Regions from separate parts of the Colwellia sp. MB02u-14 genome, predicted to be linked through region 1. Evidence: riboswitches for the same ligand, from Rfam matches in the RefSeq annotation. Region 1 holds a riboswitch; the other holds the start of a gene.
The links. A riboswitch is a leader RNA that binds a small molecule or an ion and turns the genes downstream of it on or off. The one in region 1 is predicted to bind cobalamin.
Positions count from the first base shown of each region.

Region 2: linked by a shared signal. The riboswitch ahead of cobO (cob(I)yrinic acid a,c-diamide adenosyltransferase) and the one ahead of H4J52_RS18575 (TonB-dependent receptor) in region 1 are both predicted to bind cobalamin.

Region 1 covers NZ_JACGUX010000087.1:494,012-505,537, forward strand. The annotation lists gene H4J52_RS18560 (hypothetical protein) at 1-469, shown strand, start outside; gene H4J52_RS18565 (sigma 54-interacting transcriptional regulator) at 475-1,884, shown strand; gene H4J52_RS18570 (MarR family winged helix-turn-helix transcriptional regulator) at 1,902-2,348, shown strand; cobalamin riboswitch at 2,757-2,928, shown strand; gene H4J52_RS18575 (TonB-dependent receptor) at 3,024-5,021, shown strand; gene H4J52_RS18580 (cadherin repeat domain-containing protein) at 5,022-6,506, shown strand; gene H4J52_RS18585 (cobalamin-binding protein) at 7,138-7,989, opposite strand; gene H4J52_RS18590 (cobyric acid synthase) at 8,038-9,534, opposite strand; gene cobU (bifunctional adenosylcobinamide kinase/adenosylcobinamide-phosphate guanylyltransferase) at 9,531-10,166, opposite strand; gene H4J52_RS18600 (adenosylcobinamide-GDP ribazoletransferase) at 10,166-10,999, opposite strand; gene cobT (nicotinate-nucleotide--dimethylbenzimidazole phosphoribosyltransferase) at 11,000-11,526, opposite strand, start outside.
Region 2 covers NZ_JACGUX010000087.1:291,362-302,887, reverse strand. The annotation lists gene H4J52_RS17705 (PH domain-containing protein) at 1-1,325, opposite strand, end outside; gene H4J52_RS17700 (PH domain-containing protein) at 1,318-1,863, opposite strand; gene cobA (uroporphyrinogen-III C-methyltransferase) at 1,980-2,786, opposite strand; gene can (carbonate dehydratase) at 2,790-3,389, opposite strand; gene H4J52_RS17685 (methyl-accepting chemotaxis protein) at 3,992-5,158, shown strand; gene cobO (cob(I)yrinic acid a,c-diamide adenosyltransferase) at 5,318-5,923, opposite strand; cobalamin riboswitch at 6,045-6,189, opposite strand; gene H4J52_RS17675 (M13 family metallopeptidase) at 6,351-8,423, opposite strand; gene H4J52_RS17670 (lipoprotein-releasing ABC transporter permease subunit) at 8,925-10,163, shown strand; gene lolD (lipoprotein-releasing ABC transporter ATP-binding protein LolD) at 10,156-10,839, shown strand; gene lolE (lipoprotein-releasing ABC transporter permease subunit LolE) at 10,849-11,526, shown strand, end outside.

The DNA.
Region 1 (11,526 bases):
CATTGACTATACGCAGTATTATTTATCTTTAGTAACCTTAACTGACAGTCAATTGGCAGATAAAGTTCGCCAACATCAGTTAGTCTTATTCGACAGTAATGAAGCTGTAACGCAAAATAAAATGAATAATAACGATGCTATTCAATGGCAATTAAAATCAGTATTGCTTTTTTCACTGCCTCATTCGTCTGTTCACAATCCGTTTACCGCAAAAAGTATCTTAAACAAGCTTTCACTCATTGATCTCAAAAACAGCGATATAACTGAGGCCGACTTTGCCTTTTATAGCATGCTAAAAATACAACTCAATGAACAAGTGTTACGTCTCAATGATCTATCACAAGCAAAGAAAGCGCTTAACGCCATAAAAGAAGCTTCCGTGCAGCAACAGCAGCAATTTAAAGCATTACAGCAGCAGATCCTTCAGCTAAAAAAAATAGAACATACTATTAATGAACATGGACAGTAAAGACGATGGTTTTAACCAATAATCACAAAAAAATCGATGAAAAACAACGCGAGAAGATACTGCTTGTTGATGACGATCCCAGCTTATTAAGATTACTGGGTATTCGGCTATCAGCGGCAGGTTATCAAATCGAGTCAGCAAGTAGTGCCAAAATGGCATTAGGCATATTAGAAACTTTTCCTCCACAATTAGTGATCAGCGATCTGCGCATGGAAGGCATGGACGGTATGGCACTTTTCGAAATAATTCGTCAACAACAACCCAATTTACCTGTCATCATTATGACCGCCCACGGTACTATTCCTGATGCTATTAGTGCGACAAAACAAGGGGTTTTTAGCTTTTTAACCAAACCTTTTGAAAGCCAAGAGCTGTTATCAACTGTACAAGAAGCCATACGTTTACAACCACAAAATAGTGCGCACAATACCAATGCAAAAGCTGACATTTGGCGTAAAAAGATAATTAGTCGCAGCGCTGTGATGTCGTCATTATTACAGCAAACCTATCAGGTTGCTCAAAGTGATTTTAGTCTATTGATCCATAGCGCAAGCGGAACCGGTAAAGAATTATTAGCGAAAGCGGTTCACTTAGCAAGCAAGCGTAACAGTAAAAAATTCACCGCCATTAACTGTGCGGCCATACCCGAACAATTGTTAGAGTCAGAGTTATTTGGTCATTGCAAAGGCGCTTTTACTGGCGCTGATAAAAACCACCAAGGACTTTTTCAGTCAACCGATGGCGGCACTTTATTTCTTGATGAAGTGGGTGATATGCCAATGAGCTTTCAAGTGAAATTATTACGAGCTCTGCAGGAAAAAGAAGTTCGCCCGGTCGGGAGTACACAATCAATAAAAGTTGATGTACGTATTATTGCTGCAACCCATAAAAACCTTCAAGAAGCCATTATTGATAAAAGCTTTCGTGAAGATCTTTATTACCGCTTAAATGTGGTTGAACTCACCTTACCAACACTCGCTGAGCGCCGTGAAGATATTCCTTTACTTGCCCAGCACTTTTTAAGTGTAGCGATCGAAAATACGTCTCATAAAATTAATGGTTTCTGCCAAGAAGCGATGGAAGTTTTAATCAGGGCTGACTGGCCAGGAAATATTAGACAATTACAAAATGTCGTTGAGCAATGTGTCGCTTTATCAACAGAGCCATTAATCAGTGAAAGCTTAATTAATAATGCATTGCGTACTCAAAGTGCACAGCTGCCTTCTTTTCAAGAAGCGAGAGAAAAATTCGAGCGCGACTACTTAGCCAAATTATTAAAGACTACCGAAGGTAATGTTTCACAAGCAGCCAAAATAGCACAGCGGAATCGTACAGAGTTCTATAAACTATTGAAAAAACATCACTTGAATGCAGAATTATTTAGAGTGGATAACGATACACCTTCACAAGATTAGCTGAGAATACATAGACGATGAAAAGCTTACACTTAACAGAATTTTTTCCTTATCAGCTCACTCAACTACAAGCAAAAGTGAGTGATAATATTGCTGAAATTTATACAGGAAGGTTTGAACTTTCTCGTCAACAATGGCGTGTTTTAGCCAGTTTAGGTAACGGAGAGTTGCTATCAGCAAAGCAAATAGGCGAGCAAACAAATTTAGAAAAAATGCCAGCAAGCCGCGCAATAGCAAAAATGCAGACCCAAGGCTTGTTAGTTAAAAATACTGATAAAAGCGATAAACGATCTTCATTGTTAAAACTAACAGCGCATGGCTTAGCTATTTATCAACAATTAATACCGATGGCTTTACAACGTGAAGAAGAATTATTGTCTGTTTTGAGTGTTGAAGAAAAAAATCAGCTCGCTAATATTATTGAAAAATTAACCTTAAAATCAGTGGATATATCGAATAAATAACAATGACTATTATCGCTGATAATGACTAGCCAAACTCACCATTAAACAGCCTAGATAAAATTAATAGAGATTAAAATAGACAATAAAAATCTACAGCAGAGCCTAGGTTTTATCGGTTGTCATTAAACGACTCGTTATTAATTAAAAAGAATAACTTCCCGTAACTAAAATCTCAGTAACTTCAAAAAATTCCTCGCCAGATCATCGTTAATGCCATCAGATAAAATAGTCTGACAACAAAGTTTTCTGATGATAGGTCATGGTTTACGTCTGAACTTAAAGGGCTGGATCAAAATAAAGAGTAAATGACGTTGCTTTAAAACCAGTCAAACGATTAGAGCTAACTAGCCATAAACTATAGATTTAATACTCTAACTATTGACAAGCTATATCAATCAACTCAGAATAGCGCCTTAAAATTGATTAGGTGCTCAACACTTATACTTTAACAAGGTATGAATTAGAGATAATCGGGAAGTTAGTACATGCAATGCATAATTCTAACGCTGCCCCCGCAACGGTAATACTTTACGCTACGTGAAGTTAAGCCCGGAGACCGGCCTAAACAATATCAAATGACTTGCAGTGCGGTGGGCGCTACGGAAATCTAATGACATTAGCAATAGCTATTTGTTATAACCCTTCCGTACCTCCCTCAAAATTTTTTGAGGTGTTATGTTTTCTTATTTACGTTATACATTTGTTATTATTTCCATCGTGATGCCTGCACTTGCGCAAGCAGAAGTTGTGTTAAGTAATGATATAGAAGTCATTGAAGTTGTTAATGACCAGTCATTTAATACACCTAATTATCAAGTATTACATCGCGAAAGCTTTATATACTCATCGCAAACGCTTGCTGATATTTTACAGTCGATAAATGGCATTCAAATTCGGGAAATAAGTGGTATTGGTAACCCTGTATCTATTTCAATTAGAGGGTCGAGCAGTAAGCAGGTACAACTTTATATTGATGGTCAACTTATTAACGATAGTCAATTCGGTGGTTTTGATTTAAACCAAATACCCACTGAACAAATAGAAAGTATTGAAATCAGTAAAAACCAAGCGATTGGTACTGGCGCTACCCCTATCGGTGGAGTCATTCGCATTAACACTTATAACCCCACTGAAGACTCGAGTAAATTAACCCTGGCCATGGGCTCCTTTGGCTATCAAGAAGTTAATGCGCTTTATAATAAAGCATTTAAAACTCACAGCCTGTCTTTTGGTGGTCATTATATTAACAGTGACAACGATTACGATTTTATCGTTCCTGCGGGCTTTAGTAATAGTGATACGCCTGATAGGCAAGCATTAAGAAATAATGAGTTTACAAAAAAGTCTTTTTTTATAAACAACATATTCCAATTTAATCAACATCAGATCAGAGTCAATGTACAATATAACGATCAAGATAAAGCACTGCCTAATTACCAAAACAACTCCCCTGAAAACAATTCGACGTTAAGCTCTGAAAACTTACGCTATAGCTATCAACATCAATGGTTAAGCAAATCACCCTGGCTAAATTCAATTGAATTTGAAGCCTACGCTGAAAATAAAGATGAGCGTTATATTTCAAGTCCCGACTCGATAAAACTTGATATCAATGATTATGAAACAACAAAAAAACATATCGGCTTTAAACCTTACCTTACATGGAAAGACTTTAATCTATTGCCATTTGTCAGTTTTAATAAACAAAATTTCAGCTCTGTTAGCGAACACAACGGAAAACCAACACAATGTAATGGTATAGCGTCATGTGATATTTCAGCAAAACAAGAACAACTCAACATAGGCTCCCGCATCGAGTGGCAACCCGAGTCACTCCCCATAGAAGTGTATACATTGTTCAGTAACCTACAAGAGAAAAACTCAAACATAGCGATTAATCATTCCAGTGCAGCTAAGTTTGTAGCCAATGATAATTATCAAACAACTGAAGTCGGGTTAAGCTTTAAACAAGGTAATTTAAAAGTTACCAGTAACTTAAGTAATGGTGTAAGAACACCGACATTGTACGAATTATTTGGTGATAGAGGCTCCTTTAAGGGTAATGATAATTTATTGCCAGAAGAAGCAAAAACACTCTCAATGGGCGGGCAATACCTTTACAAAAATCTGTCTATATCTTCATCTATTTACCAACAAAAATTAGAAAATTCAATTGTCGCCATTTTTAATTCAAGTAATGTCGGTAGCTATAGAAATGTCAGTAATGCAGACTTGTTAGGCATTGAAATTCAAACAAATTATCAATTATTAACACAATTATCTTTCGCGCTACAAGCCAATATTATAGACAGTGAAACCACATCAAAATTTGTCGCATTTAATAAGAAGAAACTACCGGGTATATATCATCAACAGTACAGCGTAGCGTTGAAATACAAGGTAAATTCCGCATGGAACATGTCATTTAAAGTCAGTAAAGATAAAGACTTGTACTTCAATCTCATTAACAGAATTCAAAATAATAACGGTCATATAGGTAATGGTAATCCAGCCAACCGCACCGTATCAGATTTTTCAGTCAACTGGAAAAAAGGCAAACATAGAATATCTTTTGCCGCCAATAATTTATTTAACGATAAATACCAAGATCTTGCAAATAGAACATCGCAGGGTCGCAGCTTAAAAATAAAATACACCATTAAGGGATTTTAAATGTTAACTCGCTTTAAAAAACACATATTACCATTAAGTTTAGTACTGGGCACTGTTGCTCTTGCAGGCTGTGGCGGAAGTTCAAAAAGTAATGTCGCACCCATAGTTACCGGCGCAAGTAGCCCAACGATAGAAGAAAACACAACCGCTGTTGGCACCTATAGTGCTACTGATGCCGATGGAGACGCTATAGTACTTTCACTTACGGGTGATTCAAGTGGTTTATTTAGCATCACACAAAGTGGTGAATTAAGCTTTATGGATGCTCCTGATTTTGACAGCGGTGAAGTCGGTCCTTTCGCCATCACAATTGTTGCAACGGATGACAGTAAAAAGAACTTAACGGGAGAATTGGCTATTCAAGTAAGTGTAGGTGATGTGAAAGACACACCATCGTTCGCGGTTGTTCAAACAGTCGCACCTGATTTTTCAGGCTCTGAAGTTGTGACCTTAGACCCAATTACAGAGCAAGTCACCAAAGGCTATTATATTAAAGATGCCTCTGACTATACTGTTCGTAGCTACAATAAAGACGTTTTTCACCTTGGCCGTTATAACATTGATTCTATCTCAAAATATAATGCTGATGCCCTTGATACAGAAGTTTGGTCATATACAACCCAAGATACTGGTGATTCAAATACTCGAAATCCCTATGACTTAGTGTCGGTCAATGAAAGCAAAGCTTATCTTTTACGTTACGGTTCAGACAAAGTTTGGATTGTTAATCCTCAGGCAACACAATTTGAAGATTTCAAATTGGGTCAATTAGATCTATCTAGCTACATCGCTGATAACAATAGTAATGGCACACCAAACCCTGCCTCAGCGACAATTGCTGACGGTAAACTGTTTATTGTTATGCAACGTTTATCAGACTCTTTTTCACCAAACACCGCTTATGTAGCCGTTTTTGATACAGCGACAGACCAAGAAATTGAAACAAATGCTAATGAAAATGATAATCTTAAAGGTATTCCGCTTCAAGGCTTAAACCCACTGAGCCATAGTATAGTGAGTCAAGGAGATACGGTATATGTTACAACACGTAACTCATATACCAGTACTGACTTAACTATGAGTCGCATCGAAGCGATTGCAACAAGTGATTATAACTTGAGCAGTGTTTTGTCTGCTGCAGATATTGAAAATAATACCGGTGCTTTTATTGGTTCAAGCGTCGTTGTATCCGAAACAAAAGGCTATTTTGTTGCCAGTGAAACATTTTTTACGCCAAGTTATTATGAGCTTTCAACGGTATATACCTTTAACCCAACAACGGGTGTTATTGCTAATGAAAAGATAGCCGCTACGGGTACTGAACAAATTAGCTATATTGCTTTAGATGCTGCAAACTTTCTTTGGCTTAGCGTAAGTAATCCAGAGAAGCCAGGCGTTGATGTTATAAATACTGAAACTAACCTTAAAGCATTTCCAAGACTTGCAACAGAATTAAACCCATCTGCCATTGCCTTTATTGAATAAGATTTGCTTAAAAATAAGACATTAAAAAATAATTTGATTTAGGGCACATACTTAAGTGCCCTTTTTTTATTTTTACTCTGTACTATACCGAGTAAGTTTATCGCATTTGGTTATACTGCCTTTATTATCATATGGCTATAAGTTGATAAAACCTAAAAAATTAATAATCATTTTAGTCAACAAAACTCAATCAGCAATAATTGTTAATACCGCCAAGGTATTTTAATTACGTTATCTGTGGGAATTACGCTAGCTTCATCGTTAAGCTTAGCCTTATCTATTTTATTTTCACTGGCTAATTTTATCTCATCATTACTATATTAAGTGTTAGTTAACGCACCATATTAAATGGTTTAACTGCATTCACCCGTCTTACTTCGAGAACGACCTTATTTAACGTTATATCACGTGTCTCTTGCTGTAAGCCTACCAATAACTAGTTGAACCTTATAATACAGTCATAGCAATTACGTCTGCAGAACTAATACAGTAGCTAAACTCAGCAGATACTTTTTGTTGTATCACTTTGCCATTTAAGATGAATAACCTGCGGTGATAGTACTCGCTAGCTCGATGTAATATGAAAGTTTAATTCATCAAGACCTGATCGTGTAATAACAGCATAGTGGACTTAAATTAAGGGCCATCTTTGCTGATCAATTTTTTCACACATATCTTCAACACCGCTTAACATTCTGGTACTAAATCTATGTAATAAATCTGCATCCACGTGAATAAACTTATTGTTTTTCACTGCGGGTATTTCTGGCCATTTTTGCCAGTTAATAATAGGTTGTGGCTTATCCGAATTTTCATCCGGTAAAATCATTAAGTGTGGCTGAGCAACAATCACATTCTCCGTACTTATTTTAGGGTACGGTGTAGCATTACTTTTAAAAACATTTACCCCTTGGCACACTTCAATTAATTGATTTATCCATGTTGTGCCATTAATAGTCATCATCGGCTCTGACCACAATTGATAAAAAACAGTTATCGGTTGTTTGTTTATATTTTCAAGACGTAACTTTTTTAACCGTTGTTCATAGGCTAAAGCGACCGTTTCCGCTTGCTCTTTGTGTCCCGTTAATTTGCCAAAATAACGCAGTTCGGTGGCAACATCATCGATATCTTTAGGGTTGCTAAAAACGACATTTAGGCCTAAACGATGCATTTTATCAATATCACTTTGCGAATTACCTGACTTCCAAACAATCACTAAATCAGGATTTAATGCCAACAATTTTTCTATTTGCATGCCGTGGTAGCTACCCACACGTGGAATATCTAATGCCGCTTTTGGGTAGTCAGCGTAAGAAACAGTACCAACAATTTTTTTACCTGCGCCAATATCAAATAGCATTTCAACGATGTGTGGCGCTAAGGCGACTATGCGCTGCTTAGGTTCTTCAGCAAAGCTTTTAGCGGTTATTACTATTAATAATAAACTTACCAGGGTCAGCGATAAAAATCTTTTGGTCATGTTATTTAGCCTTTTATGTTTGTTGAATATGCGTTTTTCACCGCTATGCTATGCTTTGGTCCTTTTACTGTCTTTTATAATATCTTCGATGACTGATATTTTTAAGTGTTTTTGGCAAACATCAGCCAACCGTTCAAGCTGATGCTCTCGATGCTCATCAAGATGAATAGTCTGTTGAATGTCATTATTACTGTCGAGCCAATTAACTAATAATTGTGTTGCATCGCCTTCATCGAAAATACCGTGCAGGTAGGTGCCTGCTATTTTGTTGTCATCTGAAATACAGCCATCAGTTGCTTGATTATCACTTTTATTAACAAGGAGTGGCACCACCATTTTCTCCTGATTTATCATAACCTTAGAAATACCACAATGAATTTCATAACCTTTAACAAGGCAACTATCATTACCTAACGTCATGGTAGCCGTTATTTGTGCTAATATTTTTTTGGGGGTTAACTCCGTAACAAGATCAAGTAAACCTAGCCCTGTTATCGACTTAATATTTGACTCAATACCGTGGGGATCGCTGATGGTTTTTCCTAACATTTGATAACCACCACAAATGCCAAAGACCTTTCCACCATAACGTAAGTGACGCTCAACATCACGTTGCCAACCTTGCTCTTTAAAAAACTTAAGATCAGATATTACATTTTTACTGCCAGGTAAAATAACTAAGTCACAATCTGTGATACGTTCGCCTATTTTGACATAACGTAAATTTATTTCGGGGTTTAAGCGCAAAGTGTCAAAATCAGTATGGTTACTAATATGAGGCAATAACGGCACAACAATGTTTATTTTTGCTTGTTCAACCTTGTTTTCAATCACGACAGCATCTTCAGCATCAAGGGCTAAGTCATGTAAATAAGGTAATACGCCCAGAACGGGTTTGCCGGTTTTTTCTTCCAGCCAATCAAGCCCTGATGTTAATAATGTAATGTCTCCACGAAAGCGATTAATAATAAAGCCTTTAACACGATTTTGTTCAGAAGCTGATAATAATTCTAAGGTTCCCACTAGGTGCGCAAAAACACCCCCTCGGTCAATATCAGCGACAAGAATAACAGGACAATCAACGGCTTCAGCATAGCCCATATTGGCAATATCATTTTCCCGTAAATTTATCTCAGCGGGGCTACCTGCACCTTCAACCATTAACAGCTCAAACTCTTTAGCTAAGCGATGATGAGAATCGAGTACCGCGTCCATCGCTACTTTTTTATAATCGTGATAACTAGTGGCTTCCATATTCGATATTGCTCGCCCATGAACAATAACTTGTGCACCTGTATCACTATTGGGTTTAAGTAATATTGGATTAAAATCAACACGTGGCGCAACATTCGCCGCAATAGCCTGAAGTGCTTGCGCACGGCCAATTTCGCCACCATCGCTAGTAACGGCACTATTTAACGCCATATTTTGTGGCTTAAACGGTGCAACTTTATAACCTAAATTTACAAATACTCGGCATAAACCCGCAACTAAAGTACTCTTTCCTGCATCAGACGTTGTGCCTTGCACCATTAATGTTTTCATACGTCTTTTTCATCCACTACGTTATGCTGCGAAATGTTAGCTTTCAATGTCATGGGTAATCCCGCCATAACAAAATCAACTTGATCGGCTAATTGGGCAAGCTCTTGATGCAACCAACCCGCTTGGTCAACAAACTCTCGAGACAATTCACCCATAGGCACTATACCGTGGCCCACTTCATTACTGACAAAAATAAGCTTTTTCGCTTTATAAGGGCTTTTATCGCTAAGGAAGTTTTTTAAAAAGTCGATGAACATTGCTTTTTGTTGTTTATAAAAGTCATTATCTTGATGACACAAACAATTACTTAACCACAGTGTTAAACAATCAACTAAAACACAATCACTTTCCTGTAATGCTTGTGTAAGCGCTTGGGCTAAATACAGTGGTGATTCAAGTAAGGACCAATGGTCGGGACGATCATCTTGGTGGCGTAAAATACGCTGGCTCATTTCTTTATCATGAGCTTGTGCTGTAGCGATATAACAAATAGTTCGCCCTTGTGACTCAGCTTGTTTCGCTATATTTTCAGCTAAGCGAGATTTTCCAGAGCGCGCGCCACCTAAAATAAAATACAGGTTGTTCTCGTTGTTATGGCTTAAAGGCGGGCAGCTAAAGTTAGTATTGCTCATTAGCGCACCTCAGCTAAAAATACTGTTGAAGGTAAAACTAATACCAACAAGATAATATAAACAGCAACTTCTAAAATTTGTTGCGCTGCCCCTAAACAATCGCCGGTAAAACCGCCTAACTGACGATTAAACCATAAGATAAGTAAAATGCGTATTATCCATAAGCACACAATCATCACAAAGGCGTGTAAGAGCGGTAAGAAGGTAAATAGCACAACTGCGCCAGTTATTAATAAAATAGTTAACCCCTTTATTGATAAATGTTGCGCTAAAGGTTTTACCTTTGACTGTGCATCTTCGCTAACATAAGACATGCTAAAAATTAGACTCGTACTTACCGTTCGACTCAAGGTATGTGCTAAAACTAATGCGAATGAGAGGGATAGCACCGGGTTTTCGTTGTGCGTGCCTAATAAAACTAAGCTTTGATATTTAGTCATTAAAATAAAAAACAGGCTTGCTGCACCATAAGTGCCTAAACGGCTATCTTTCATAATATTGAGTTTTTGTTCGACGGTCCAGCCACCGCCAAATCCATCCCACACATCAGCCCAACCATCTTCGTGAAAAGCCCCAGAGAGTAATAAACTACATGCCATTGAAATGAGTACCGCTAAAGAAAGTGGTAGGAAACTCGCCAACAGCACTAAAATTAAGGCAGTGACCGCGCCAATAAACACACCAATCAAGGCAAAATATCGACTCGCTTGATGCAGCATCTCAGGTTTAACAACCTCAGGTAAACGTACCGGTATACGAGTAAAAAAACTCAATGCCAGTAACAATAAATAATATTGCTGTTGGCATTGTTGCCCAAGTGATTGCTTAGTCATTTAATGTTCAACCCCACTCGTTTTAATATCGGTTACATCAGTGACTTCAGCTTGAGCAAAGCTTGCCATATCATTATAAAAAGCGGCTGAAGCTTGAATTAAGGGTAAAGCTAATGCTGCCCCCGTACCTTCGCCTAAACGTAAACCTAAATTTAATAACGGCTTAACCTGTAAATAATCGAGCATGCTTTGGTGCCCTTGCTCGCCAGAGCAATGGGCAAATATCATATAGTCTTTTACATTTTTGTTAAGTGCTATGGCCAGCATGGCTGCTGCTGTACAAATAAAACCGTCAACAACAACTAGCATTTTTTGCTCTGCAGCGGCTAACATTGCTGCGGTAATTTGTACAATTTCAAAACCACCTAAGCACCGTAAAATGTCTTTAGCGTTGTTGAGTTCATCTTTATGAAGCGTTAATGCCTGTTCAATAACCTGCTGCTTTCGTTTTATAACTTCATCACTTACGCCGGTGCCACGCCCGACACTTTCTTGAGCGGTGATATTCATTACCGCTGACATAATCG
Region 2 (11,526 bases), 200 kb from region 1:
ATAAAAACTAATACACTCATAAATAAATAACTGGGCGTTAACACCATTAAAAAATTAGCTTTATCAAGGGTGATAAAAAGAACCGAAAGTAGAATAAACATGGGTGAAAGAATATAACCAATATTGCGCAGTAAAAAGCGTTTGCTAATACGGTGGTAATCGATACTCATCATCTTATTATTAGGGTAAACATCGTTTATTAAGGTCAAACACTCATTTGGGTTGATTGACGGCACAATAATACGACTATTTTGTGCACTCGCTTGATATTGATTTAATGCACTATTGCTTTGCTCAAATTTAAGGTTAATACGTTTTAGTATCACATCAAGCCAATCTTGTTGGCGAACCACCATTTGTAAACGTGATAAACGCATGATCACTTCATATTTGGTTAATAGTCCACTGCGACGAATATAACGGTCATCCACTTTACTTAAGGTGAAGTTGTAAAAGGTAATAATAGAACCTGCAATAGAGAAAAGCGTAAAAGGTAATAAAATAATAAAAGTTAAGGTCAGTGCATATAAACCAATTTGCCACATCGGCTTATCTGAAAAGGTAAGAAATTTTTCGAGGTCAATACCTAAACCGTTAAAAAACTCAATAATATATCGTCCAAAGTCATCAAGAAATGGTGCTAAACCACCCATAAAAATCCAAATTCGGTTGTTGGTTATGCCATGAATAACAAGATCAGTGATACCACGAGTATTTAAAATTACTTCATTGTTTTTATTATTTGAAGTTGAATCTTTTACTGTATTGGTACTTTCACCCGCGATAGTCGAATGGGCAACTTGGTGTTGAACTAAAATTTCTTTTTTAAGTTGTTCTGCAAAATCTATTTTTAAGGCGACGACCTTTGCTTCTTGTTTCGCAGAGCCTGCTGTATCCAGTTGTAAGCAAGTAAAGCCAAAAGGTCGATAATATATAGGTTGCTCAAGTTTTACGTTTTGAATTTTAGCAAAAGGCAAGTTAACGTATTTCTTTGAAATTACCCCCGAACGTATTTCAATATGATCTTGATATAACCGGTATTGAAAGAAATAAAAACTTAAAAAGGTAGAGGTAATGATAACCGCGAGCACGCCTAAACCTATAGGAAGCCATAGGTGGGGATACGCGATAAAATTATCATAGCCAATATATAATGCAGGTAAGAACACAAGGATATTACTTAAAAACCCAGCAACAAATTTAGCTAAAAAATAAATAATAGCGATAGGTGATATACGTTGCCAATCTTTAGTGTTTTTTATCGTTTCACTCGGTTGCGTAGTGGCATCTGAGTTGTTATTTAGGGTTTCTGTTGATTTATCCATGATGATTAACATCTTTGTGATCAAGAATAAATTGGCGAATGCTCTCCGCTTTATCTAGTGGTAACCCCGGAATTTCAAATGTGTGCATTGCGCCACCTGCACTGAAAACCTGTAGTGTAGCTAAACCTATTTTACGGTCAATAGGGCCACGTTTTAATTCTACATGTTGAATACGTAACATTGGTTGGCTAACCGTTTTACGAAAAACAACACCGCTTTTATAGCTAAGGTCTTGTTCTCGAAGTGCATAAGACTTTTGTTTGTCAGCAACAATAGTGTAAAAAGTACTGATAAAGCCGACTAAGACTGTAGCCCCAATAAAAAAACTAACAACGTTGTTTGCTGTTGTCGATAGCGGAATAAAACGTTGTAGTAGAGCAATAAATAATACTGAAATAATAAAAAGTGTAGAAAATAAGCTGATATAACGATTACTTTTCGCATAAAGGGGGGATAAATGTTCAAAGGTCAGTTTAGTTAAGTGTGGTAAATTTTCACTTGGTAACACAGCGTTTGAGAAATTGGCGGTTCCCTGCATAGTATTTATTCCTATTATTTAAAGTGGTTATAATTTTTATCAGGGGAATGTTAAGCCCAAGGTAAAATATCATCAATAGTGGTGAAGCACTGAGCGTGAAGTTTACTGAACATTTATTATTTTGGGGATAAATAACCTAAATTTATTAAGTGTTTTTCATCAAAAGTGTTAACAACATCACCAATAATCACCAGCGTTGGTGGTTTTATGTTATGCAACTCAACCAGATGATTTAACCCTGCTAAAGTGCCTCGGTAAACATGTTGTTCAGGATTTGTGCCTTTATAGATAAGGGCTGCTGGCGTCGAAGCTATACGACCGGCTTTAATGAGTTGCTCACTAATTATCGGTAAACTTTTAATGCCCATGTAAAAAACGACAGTTTGTTTATTATCAGTGAGGGTGTGCCAAGGTAGTGATAATTCCCCGTTGTTTTGTACATTGCCGGTAATGAAAGTACAACTTTGAGCAACTTGTCGATGAGTTAAAGGTATGCCAACATAACTTGTACATGCAGAAGCCGCTGTCATTCCAGGCACAATATGACAGGCAATATCATGTTTTAATGCAAATTGTGCCTCTTCGCCACCCCGACCAAAAACAAATGGATCGCCACCTTTTAAACGTAATACTTTTTTATTTTGCTTCGCATGATCAACTAATAACTGATTAATATCATCTTGAGGTACTCGATGCTCAGCTTGTTTTTTCCCCACATAAATACGCTCACAATTTTCAGGTAATAACGCTAAAATTTCTGCGCTTACTAGGCGGTCATAAATAACAACTTCCGCTTGTTTGATAAAGCGAAAAGCTTGTAAGGTCAGTAATTCAGGATCACCCGGACCTGCGCCAACTAAGGCAACCTCACCACAAGAGAAAGGTTGTTTTTTTATCGGTGCATCGGGTATCGTTAAGGTCATTAATTATTTTCCATCGCAAGAGACATTTAAATTTTTCAAAATACCGTCGTGTAAATTATACACAAAGCCATGAACAGTTACGTCTTGGTTTTTTTTCCAAGCATTGACTAATGTCGTGGTATGGCAAACGTTTGCCACTTGTTCAACCACATTGAGATCGCAGAGTAAATTGACCTTTTTTTGGTGATCTTCAACGGCATCGAGACGGTCTTTGTGAAAACGATAGACATCTTTAATATGCCCTAGCCAATTATCTATTAATCCATGACGCTTATTATCAATTGAAGCTATAATTCCACCGCAGCCGTAGTGACCACACACTATTATGTGTTTAACTTTAAGATTTTCTACAGCAAATTGTATAACAGAAAGGCAATTTAAATCGGTATGAATAACTTGGTTAGCAATATTACGATGAACAAAAACTTCACCTGGAGACATACCGAGTAATTCATTGGCTGGTACTCTTGAATCAGAACATCCTATCCATAAATATTCTGGCTTTTGTTGTTCTGACAAACGTTTAAAAAAATGTGGGTCTTCTTTTTTTATGTTGTCAGCCCATTGCTGATTATTATCGAACAAATGTTGAATAGAAGTCACGGAATACCTTGATAAATAATCGATAGATTGATTTTATGAGAATACCGAGTGAAGTGAAAGAAAAATGTCAGATCAATTATTTATGACGTATATCTCTTTCGTTAATAACGTAGGTGTAATCGTCACAATTGAAATTCAATGTAAGCAGGCTAATGACAACGGTAGCTGTTCGACACAGTCGAGTAAAAACAGAAAAAAGTGCTTAAGGTAAAGAATAAAATAGTTAAAAATCTGGTTTTATTCTTCTGACTCAGTAAAATTAAATGCAACCGTAAACTAAAAAAGGCGGCGATTTAGATGGAGTCAATAAAAGTTCAATAGTCAGGCTTTTGATGATGTGGTTTTTATGTATAAAGTTTTAGAAGTCGATATCCCATAAAAATTGCGATGATAGACATATATTGATTTCCTATTTATATTTTATCTGAGTGATGAACCATTAATTCGTTTAAGGATAGCTAAAATAAAATGGTTTTTTTGATCAATAATTAAAATTAACAAATATTGTTAGCTAAAACAGCAAATAATAGGTAATTTATAACGTAATAAAGCCAAGTAGCTTAAATTTAGGCTGTTTTTTAAACTAACACGATGGATACTCTATGTTTACTCGCTTAAGCGTGAAATTACTTATACCAACTGCGGCTGTTGGATTATTAGCCCTGCTATTTGTACTGCTATTTACTGATGAGCTAAGCCAGTCAACAGTTATCGGTATACTCTCTTTTTTAGTGATTGCCCAATTAATATCAGGGTATATATTTATTGAAAAGCAGCTGTCATCTCGATTAACAAGACTACAACACTATCTTACACTTGTCGTTAGTACCAAACAGGCACCTCCTGGGCCGCTAATTGACAAAGGTAATGATGAACTGGCCACTGTGACGAATGAACTCAGTTCATTTATTGGTAACTTGTCAGACGTGCTTGCGGAGTTACGTACGGAATCTGAATCATTAAAAGAAGGTTCCTTTTTACTGGCCACACAAATGACCGACTCCGTTAAAGCCGTTGACGATTCTGCTCGTCAAATAGCGTTAATGGCACACTCTATTGATGAGGTCGCTTCAACCTCTAGCATACTTTCAGACAGCGCTTCACAGGTGAGCGAAACAACAAATCAAGTCATTGCTATTTTATCGCAAGGCATGACCTCCTCAAATACCAGCCAGCAAACAATTGAGGCTTTTTCTGAAGAAGTTACTGAAATGGCTACCGATTTAGCTTTATTACAAACTGAATGTTCTAATATTGGTTCTGTACTTGACGTTATTCGTGGTATCGCAGATCAAACAAACTTATTGGCCTTAAATGCTGCGATTGAAGCGGCAAGAGCCGGTGAACAAGGTCGAGGCTTTGCGGTTGTTGCAGATGAAGTAAGAGCGCTCGCTCATCGAACACAAGAAGCAACCGTTGAAATCCATTCTATGGTGGAAGGTTTACAAGAAAAATCAACGAATGCAGTGACGGCAATCTCTCGTGGTCAAATTTTGACACAAGACAGCTTAACGCATTCTGCTGAAGTTGTTGAAGCGCTAGAACAAATAGGGCGTGTGTTTAATGAAGTTAATGCGCTAACGTCCCAAATTGCGAGTGGCACTGAACAGCAGCAGCAATCTACAGCGTCGGTTAATACGAATATGGCTGAAGTTGCTTCATTGAGCCAAGATATAACGAATGGCTTAAGTTCTGTTGCGCAACATGCTGAGCAACAGCAAAAAGTATCTATAGATGTTGCGACAAGCTTAAATAGAATTTGTGTTTAGTGAACGCTAACAGCTAGCATTGAACATTTAAAAAAGCCCATATTACATGGGCTTTTTTATGTTTAGTCTGTTCTTCGATATCCTGTTTTATAAAACGTTCTTGCTTGCTATATGTCATTTTTTGCAGGAATATTAGGCTTTATAAGTAATGATTTTCTCTTACCAATCAATGCCTTTTTGCGCTTTTATATTGTTATCAAAAGCATGTTTTATTGATTGTACTTCACTGACTGTATCTGCGAGTTCGAGTAATGAACGATGCGCACCACGGCCGGTGGCTATCACATGTTGCATCGGGGGACGATTCGCTATGGCATCAAGCACTTCATCAAGATCAAGGTATTTAAATGACAGCATGTAGGTTAGTTCGTCAAGTAACACAACATCAACACTTTCATCAGCTAATAGTTTCTTAGCTTCTTCCCACACAATTTTCGCTGCAGTAATGTCAGCGGTTTTATCTTGTGTATTCCAAGTAAAACCGGTTGCCATAACATGAAAAGGTACGCCAAGTTTCTCAAGAACATTTCTTTCTCCACAAGCCCAAGTGCCTTTTATAAATTGAATTGCGGCAGCATTCAAGCCATGACCAACTGCACGAGTTAGTGTACCAAACCCTGATGTTGATTTACCTTTACCATTGCCTGTGATAACAATTAATATACCGCGTTCATCTGTTGCCGCGTCAACTCTAGCATCAACTTTGTCTTTGACTTTTTGCATGCGCGCTTGATGTTTTTCGCTTTTTTGTGTTTCGTCAACCATGAGTATTCCTGTTGTGATTATAGTGATTTTAAAGAGGAAAAAAGGCAAGGCTAGCGTTAAGGATAGTCCTTAACGAGTAGCAAGTTACCGCGTGTTCCCGCACGATTTTATTGATCTTAAAATTTCTGCTATTAAAGTCATTAGGTATGCTGACTCATTGAATCCTTATAAAACAGTAGACAATTTACAGTTGCGGGTACAGTTAAGGTTTACACCTTATTCCCTAAATACTTTACGTGTAGCTAGTTTACGATATTTATATTTATTTACAATATGTAGAGGTGTTAAAGGCTGTTGATTTACTATTTATGCGGTTAACTTTGTGCCGCTATATTTTATTTTTAGTCAGTGTAAAGTCATAAAAAATGCCAACAATATTTGTTGGCATCTTAGTCTTCGTTTATTGTTCTTTAGCTCAATATTTTGCTTACCAAATTTTTACACGTTTTTCAGGAGCAATATACATAGCGTCACCTTCTTTAATGTTAAACGCTTTGTAGAATTCAGGCATGTTAGATAAAGAGCCTAATGCGCGGAATTCGCCCGGCGAATGAGGGTCTGTCGCTACCTGGTTACGTAACGATTTTTCTACCTTCTTTCCACGCCATACTTGAGCAAAACCCATGAAGAAACGTTGGTCTCCAGTAAGTCCATCAATTACAGGAGCTTCTTTACCATTTAATGAGGCAATGTAAGCTTTATAAGCGATAGTTACACCAGATAAATCACCGATGTTCTCGCCTAAGGTTAAAGAACCGTTTACATTTAAGTCTTCAAATACAGAGTAGCCATTGTATTGTGTTACTAAGTCGTCAGTGCGAACTTTAAATGCAGCTAAATCTGCTTCAGTCCACCAGTTACGTAAGTTACCGTCGCCGTCGTATTTACTCCCTTGATCGTCAAATCCGTGGCCCATTTCATGACCAATAACAGCGCCAATACCGCCATAGTTAACAGCGTCGTCAGCCGCTAAATTGAAAAATGGTGGTTGTAAAATAGCTGCCGGAAATACAATTTCATTTTTAGTTGGATTGTAATAAGCATTTACCGTTTGAGGTGTCATTCCCCATTCTTGCTTGTCTATTGGTCCACCCAATTTAGCCACTTCCTTTTGATGAGAAACGTCACCTGAACGCATGCTATTTCCTACTAAATCATCACCTTTAATAACAAGGGCAGAGTAATCTATCCATTTATTAGGGTAACCAATTTTAGGGTCAAAACTTGCTAATTTTACGTGAGCAGATTTTTTCGTTTCATCAGACATCCACTCTAATTCATCAATACTTGCGCCGTAAGCCCCACGTAGGTTTTCAACAAGTTGTGTCATACGCGTTTTAGCTTCTGGTTTAAAGTGACGGCCTACATAAACTTTACCAATAACTTCACCTAAGTTACTGTTCACAACCGCAACACCACGTTTCCACATTGGACGTTGTTCTTTTTGACCACGTAATTGTTTTGAATAAAAATCAAAATTTTCATTATCTAAATCAGCGGTTAAAGAACCTGCAAAATTACTTAATGTGTGGAAGGTTAGATAGGTTTGCCAATCAGCTAACGAAGTTGCAGCGAATGTTTCGCCAAAACCTTTAACAAATGAAGGTTGGTTAATTATTATATCTTTTTGTGCTGTTACGCCCTGAGCTGCAAGATAAGCGTTCCAGTTAAATGCATCAGTCACTGTGTTTAAGTCAGTAACGTCAAATTTATTGTAACGCTTATCGCTGTCACGAGTCTCAATTTTTGTCCAATGAAACTCCGCTAATTTAGTTTCAATTGCCATAATAGTTTGAGCGGCAGCTTTACCATTTTTCAAACCCGCTAAATTGAACATGTTTTCAATGTGAGCTACATAACCTTCACGTAATGCGGCAAAGCGCTCTGTTTCATCAAAGTAATAATCTTTGTCTGGTAAACCTAGACCGCTTTGCCAGATATGTGTGGCATAGCGAGTTGAATCTTTTGCGTCAACGCTGATATAAAAGGCTAATGGGCTGCCTACGCCATTTTTTTGATTTTCACCAAAAAATGTAGCTAATTCATCTTTATCTTTTAAGCTATTGATGCTGTCAAATAAAGGTTGTACAGGAGTGATACCAGCAGCGTTACGTGCATCGGTGTTCATGTACGAACGGAATAAGTCAGCAACTTTTTGTTCATCGCTACCCATTTTTAAGTTTTCTGTCGCGGCTAATTCTTCGATGATTACTTTTACATTGTCATCGGCTTCATCACGTAAGTCATAAAAAGCACCAATAGATGTTTTGTCGCCAGGAATTTCATTACTGTTCAACCATGCGCCGTTAACATAACGGTAGAAGTTGTCTTGTGGACGAACAGATAAATCCATGTTCGCTTTGTCGATACCTGAAGCCAACGCTGTTTTTTGCATGGCTGGCATTTCTTGTTTCGTTGTATCAGTGCTTTCTGTATTGTTGTTGCAAGCGGCAAGCAACAATAACGAAGAACATAACGCACTTGTTATTATTGTTTTCATTGAAGTCTCATCTTTAAGTTAAAAATATTTGTTATAAAATATTTGTTATAAAATATTGAACGCATTGATATTAAAGGGTTACAGCGTTATTTACTAGATTCAGACATGAATTTTTACATAATGCTTGAGCAACCCCGTATTTTATTTTGTACATTACATGGATAGATAACGCTGAGCTTATTGTAATTCCCTGAAAATTATATAATTATTACTACTTGAGTTTTTTTTTACGTTTACTTACGGGATTTTTCCTGCCAAATAAAACATCGGCTGTGATATGCTTAACCCCTTATCTAAGTGAGTATTTCCTTCTTAAATGCCATTTAAATTAAGGTGACAGAACTAATGAGCCTAAACTATCAACGACAACCAGTTAGATTGAGTTATAGCCGACTATTACGGTAAAAACGGAAAAACCAAAAAACCATAGGGTATTAGGCCCTTTGAAAATGAGCACGTAACAAGTGCAATTGGTATAACACAAAAGATGAAGTTTATTTAATGTTTCAGCCCGTCAGTTTTTTCATTGGGCTTCGCTATAGTCGAAGTCGCAAAAGTTCAGGATTTATTTCCTTTATCACTTTTTTTTCAATTGTAGGCATTGTACTTGGAGTTGCCTCCTTGATTACGGTTGTTTCCGTAATGGATGGCTTAGAAGGGGAACAAAAACGTAGGATACTCGGGTTGGTCCCTCATATTGTGCTGGCAGACGAATCAGAGCAGAACAAACAAGTTTCCTTACCACAATGGCAAACACTTCGGGAGCAGCTATTACTGCACCCTAACGTTACACACGTTACGCCTTTTCTGGAAAGTGAAGCATTAATACAAGCTAATTCTGGCGCGTTACGTGGCGTTCTCATTCAAGGGGTAATGCCTGAATTTGAACAACATAATATTGTTAATACCTCGATGCTATCAGGAAGTTTAAACCATTTGTCAGAACAGCCGTTCTCAGTGGTTATTGGGCGAGCTTTAGCAAGACAACTTGATGTAGACCTGGGTGGTTTCGTTCGATTAACACTCCCTAATAAAACGGTCTTTACCCCTATGGGAAGAATTCCAGTACAGCGGACATTTACTGTTGCTGGTGTTTTTAGTGTAGGCTCGCAAGTTGATGAAACCCTTGTCTATATTCACAGTAAAGATGGCGCGAAACTGCATCGACAAAAAGGTGATGGCGTTGAAAAACTTCGTTTATATCTTGATGATGCTTTTGCCGCTGAGCAAGTTGTAAGTACTTTAAAAACTCAATATCCGCAATATGCTTTTACTACTTGGAGCGATAGCCAAGGTGCATTGTTCTCTGCTGTTCGCATGGAAAAAAATATGATGTGGCTAATGTTGAGTTTAATTATTGCGGTTGCTGCGTTTAACATTGTTTCTGCCCTAGTCATGGTTGTTATTGAAAAAAGAGGGGAAATTAGTATTTTACAAACACTCGGACTTGACCGAATAGGGGTGGTTAAAATATTCATTACCCAAGGTTTAATTAATGGTTTTTGGGGTGTCACTATTGGCACTGTGGTCGGTTCAATACTGACCTTAAATTTAAACAGTATTTTTAACCTACTAGGGTTGAGTTTACTTGGGGCAGGGCAGTCTTTACCTGTCGAGTTATCAATCAATAATGTAATTAGTATTATTTTATCAGCAATAGCGATGAGTTTTGTTGCTACTTTATATCCCGCTTATCAAGCGTCTTTAACACAGCCCGCCGAGGTTTTACGAAATGAGTAAAGGTTTACTTTGTCAGCAATTATCTAAATCATACTTTCAAGGTAGCATTGAAACTAAAGTATTAGATGGACTTGATTTGTCAGTGGAAGCCGGCGAGCTTGTCGCTATAGTGGGGAGTTCTGGTTGTGGCAAAAGTACTTTTTTGCATATCGCGGGAGCATTAGACTCTCCGTCTTCTGGGCAAGTGATCATCAGTGGTGTTGACATTCACACATTATCTGAAAAAAAACGGGCTAAATTTCGTAATAAACATATAGGTTTTATTTATCAGTTTCATCATTTAATGATGGAGTTTTCTGCAGAAGAAAACGTAGCTATGCCATTACTTATTCGCGGAGACTCTCCTAAAGAGGCCTTAGCGTCAGCTCGAGAAATGTTAACACAGGTAGGTTTGAGTCATCGTTTTGAGCATCGACCTTCAGCGCTTTCGGGGGGTGAACGCCAACGTGTTGCCATTGCTCGTGCTTTAGTAACTAAACCCTCATTAATATTAGCTGATGAGCCCACAGGTAACTTAGATTTTGATACGGCTGAGCAGATTTATCAGTTATTGCGAGATCTAAATAAAACGGTGAATACCAGTTTTGTTATTGTGACCCATGACTTAATACTTGCCGCTAGAATGGATCGTCAATTGCGTTTAGCGCACGGGCGTTTAGCGCCCCTTGAACGTTAAGGCTTTTCGATGACAAAATCATTAAGTATATTCTTAGGTTTACGTTATGTTCGTAGCCGAAACGGTAACGGCTTTTCTTCTTTTATATCAGCGTCTTCTACTATTGGTATAGCGCTTGGTGTCATGGTGCTGATTATTGTGTTGTCAGCAATGAATGGATTTGAACGTGCATTAGCGCAACATCTATTGTCTGTTATTCCTCACGGTGAGCTAATTGCCATTAATACGCCGATTGATAATTGGCAAAAACATGTCGCTAAAGTTCAGCAACATCCGCAAGTGGTATCAGCAGCGCCAGTTATTAAATTAACAGGGATGATGCAACATGGCAGTGAACTCAAAGCGGTTGAAGTACGCGGTGTTGACGTTAAGTTAGAGCAGCAAGTCTCTACTATTGCTGATTATATGGTTGCAGGAAGTTGGCAAGCGATTGCCGAGAGTGAAAACACTGAGAACCCAGTAGTAGGGGTTGTTGTTGGCTCAGGTGTTGCAAAAAAATTACAGCTTGAATTAGGCGATTCTCTGCAACTTTTATTGTCTAATGTTATTGCCAAAAAAAATAACAATCAAGCAAGTGCTAAATTTCCTATACCGGTAAAACACCAAGTAAAGGTGGTTGGTATTTTTAAATTTGGCGGTACGATTGTAGACAACTCAGTTTATCTTTCACTAGCTCATGCTGAAAAA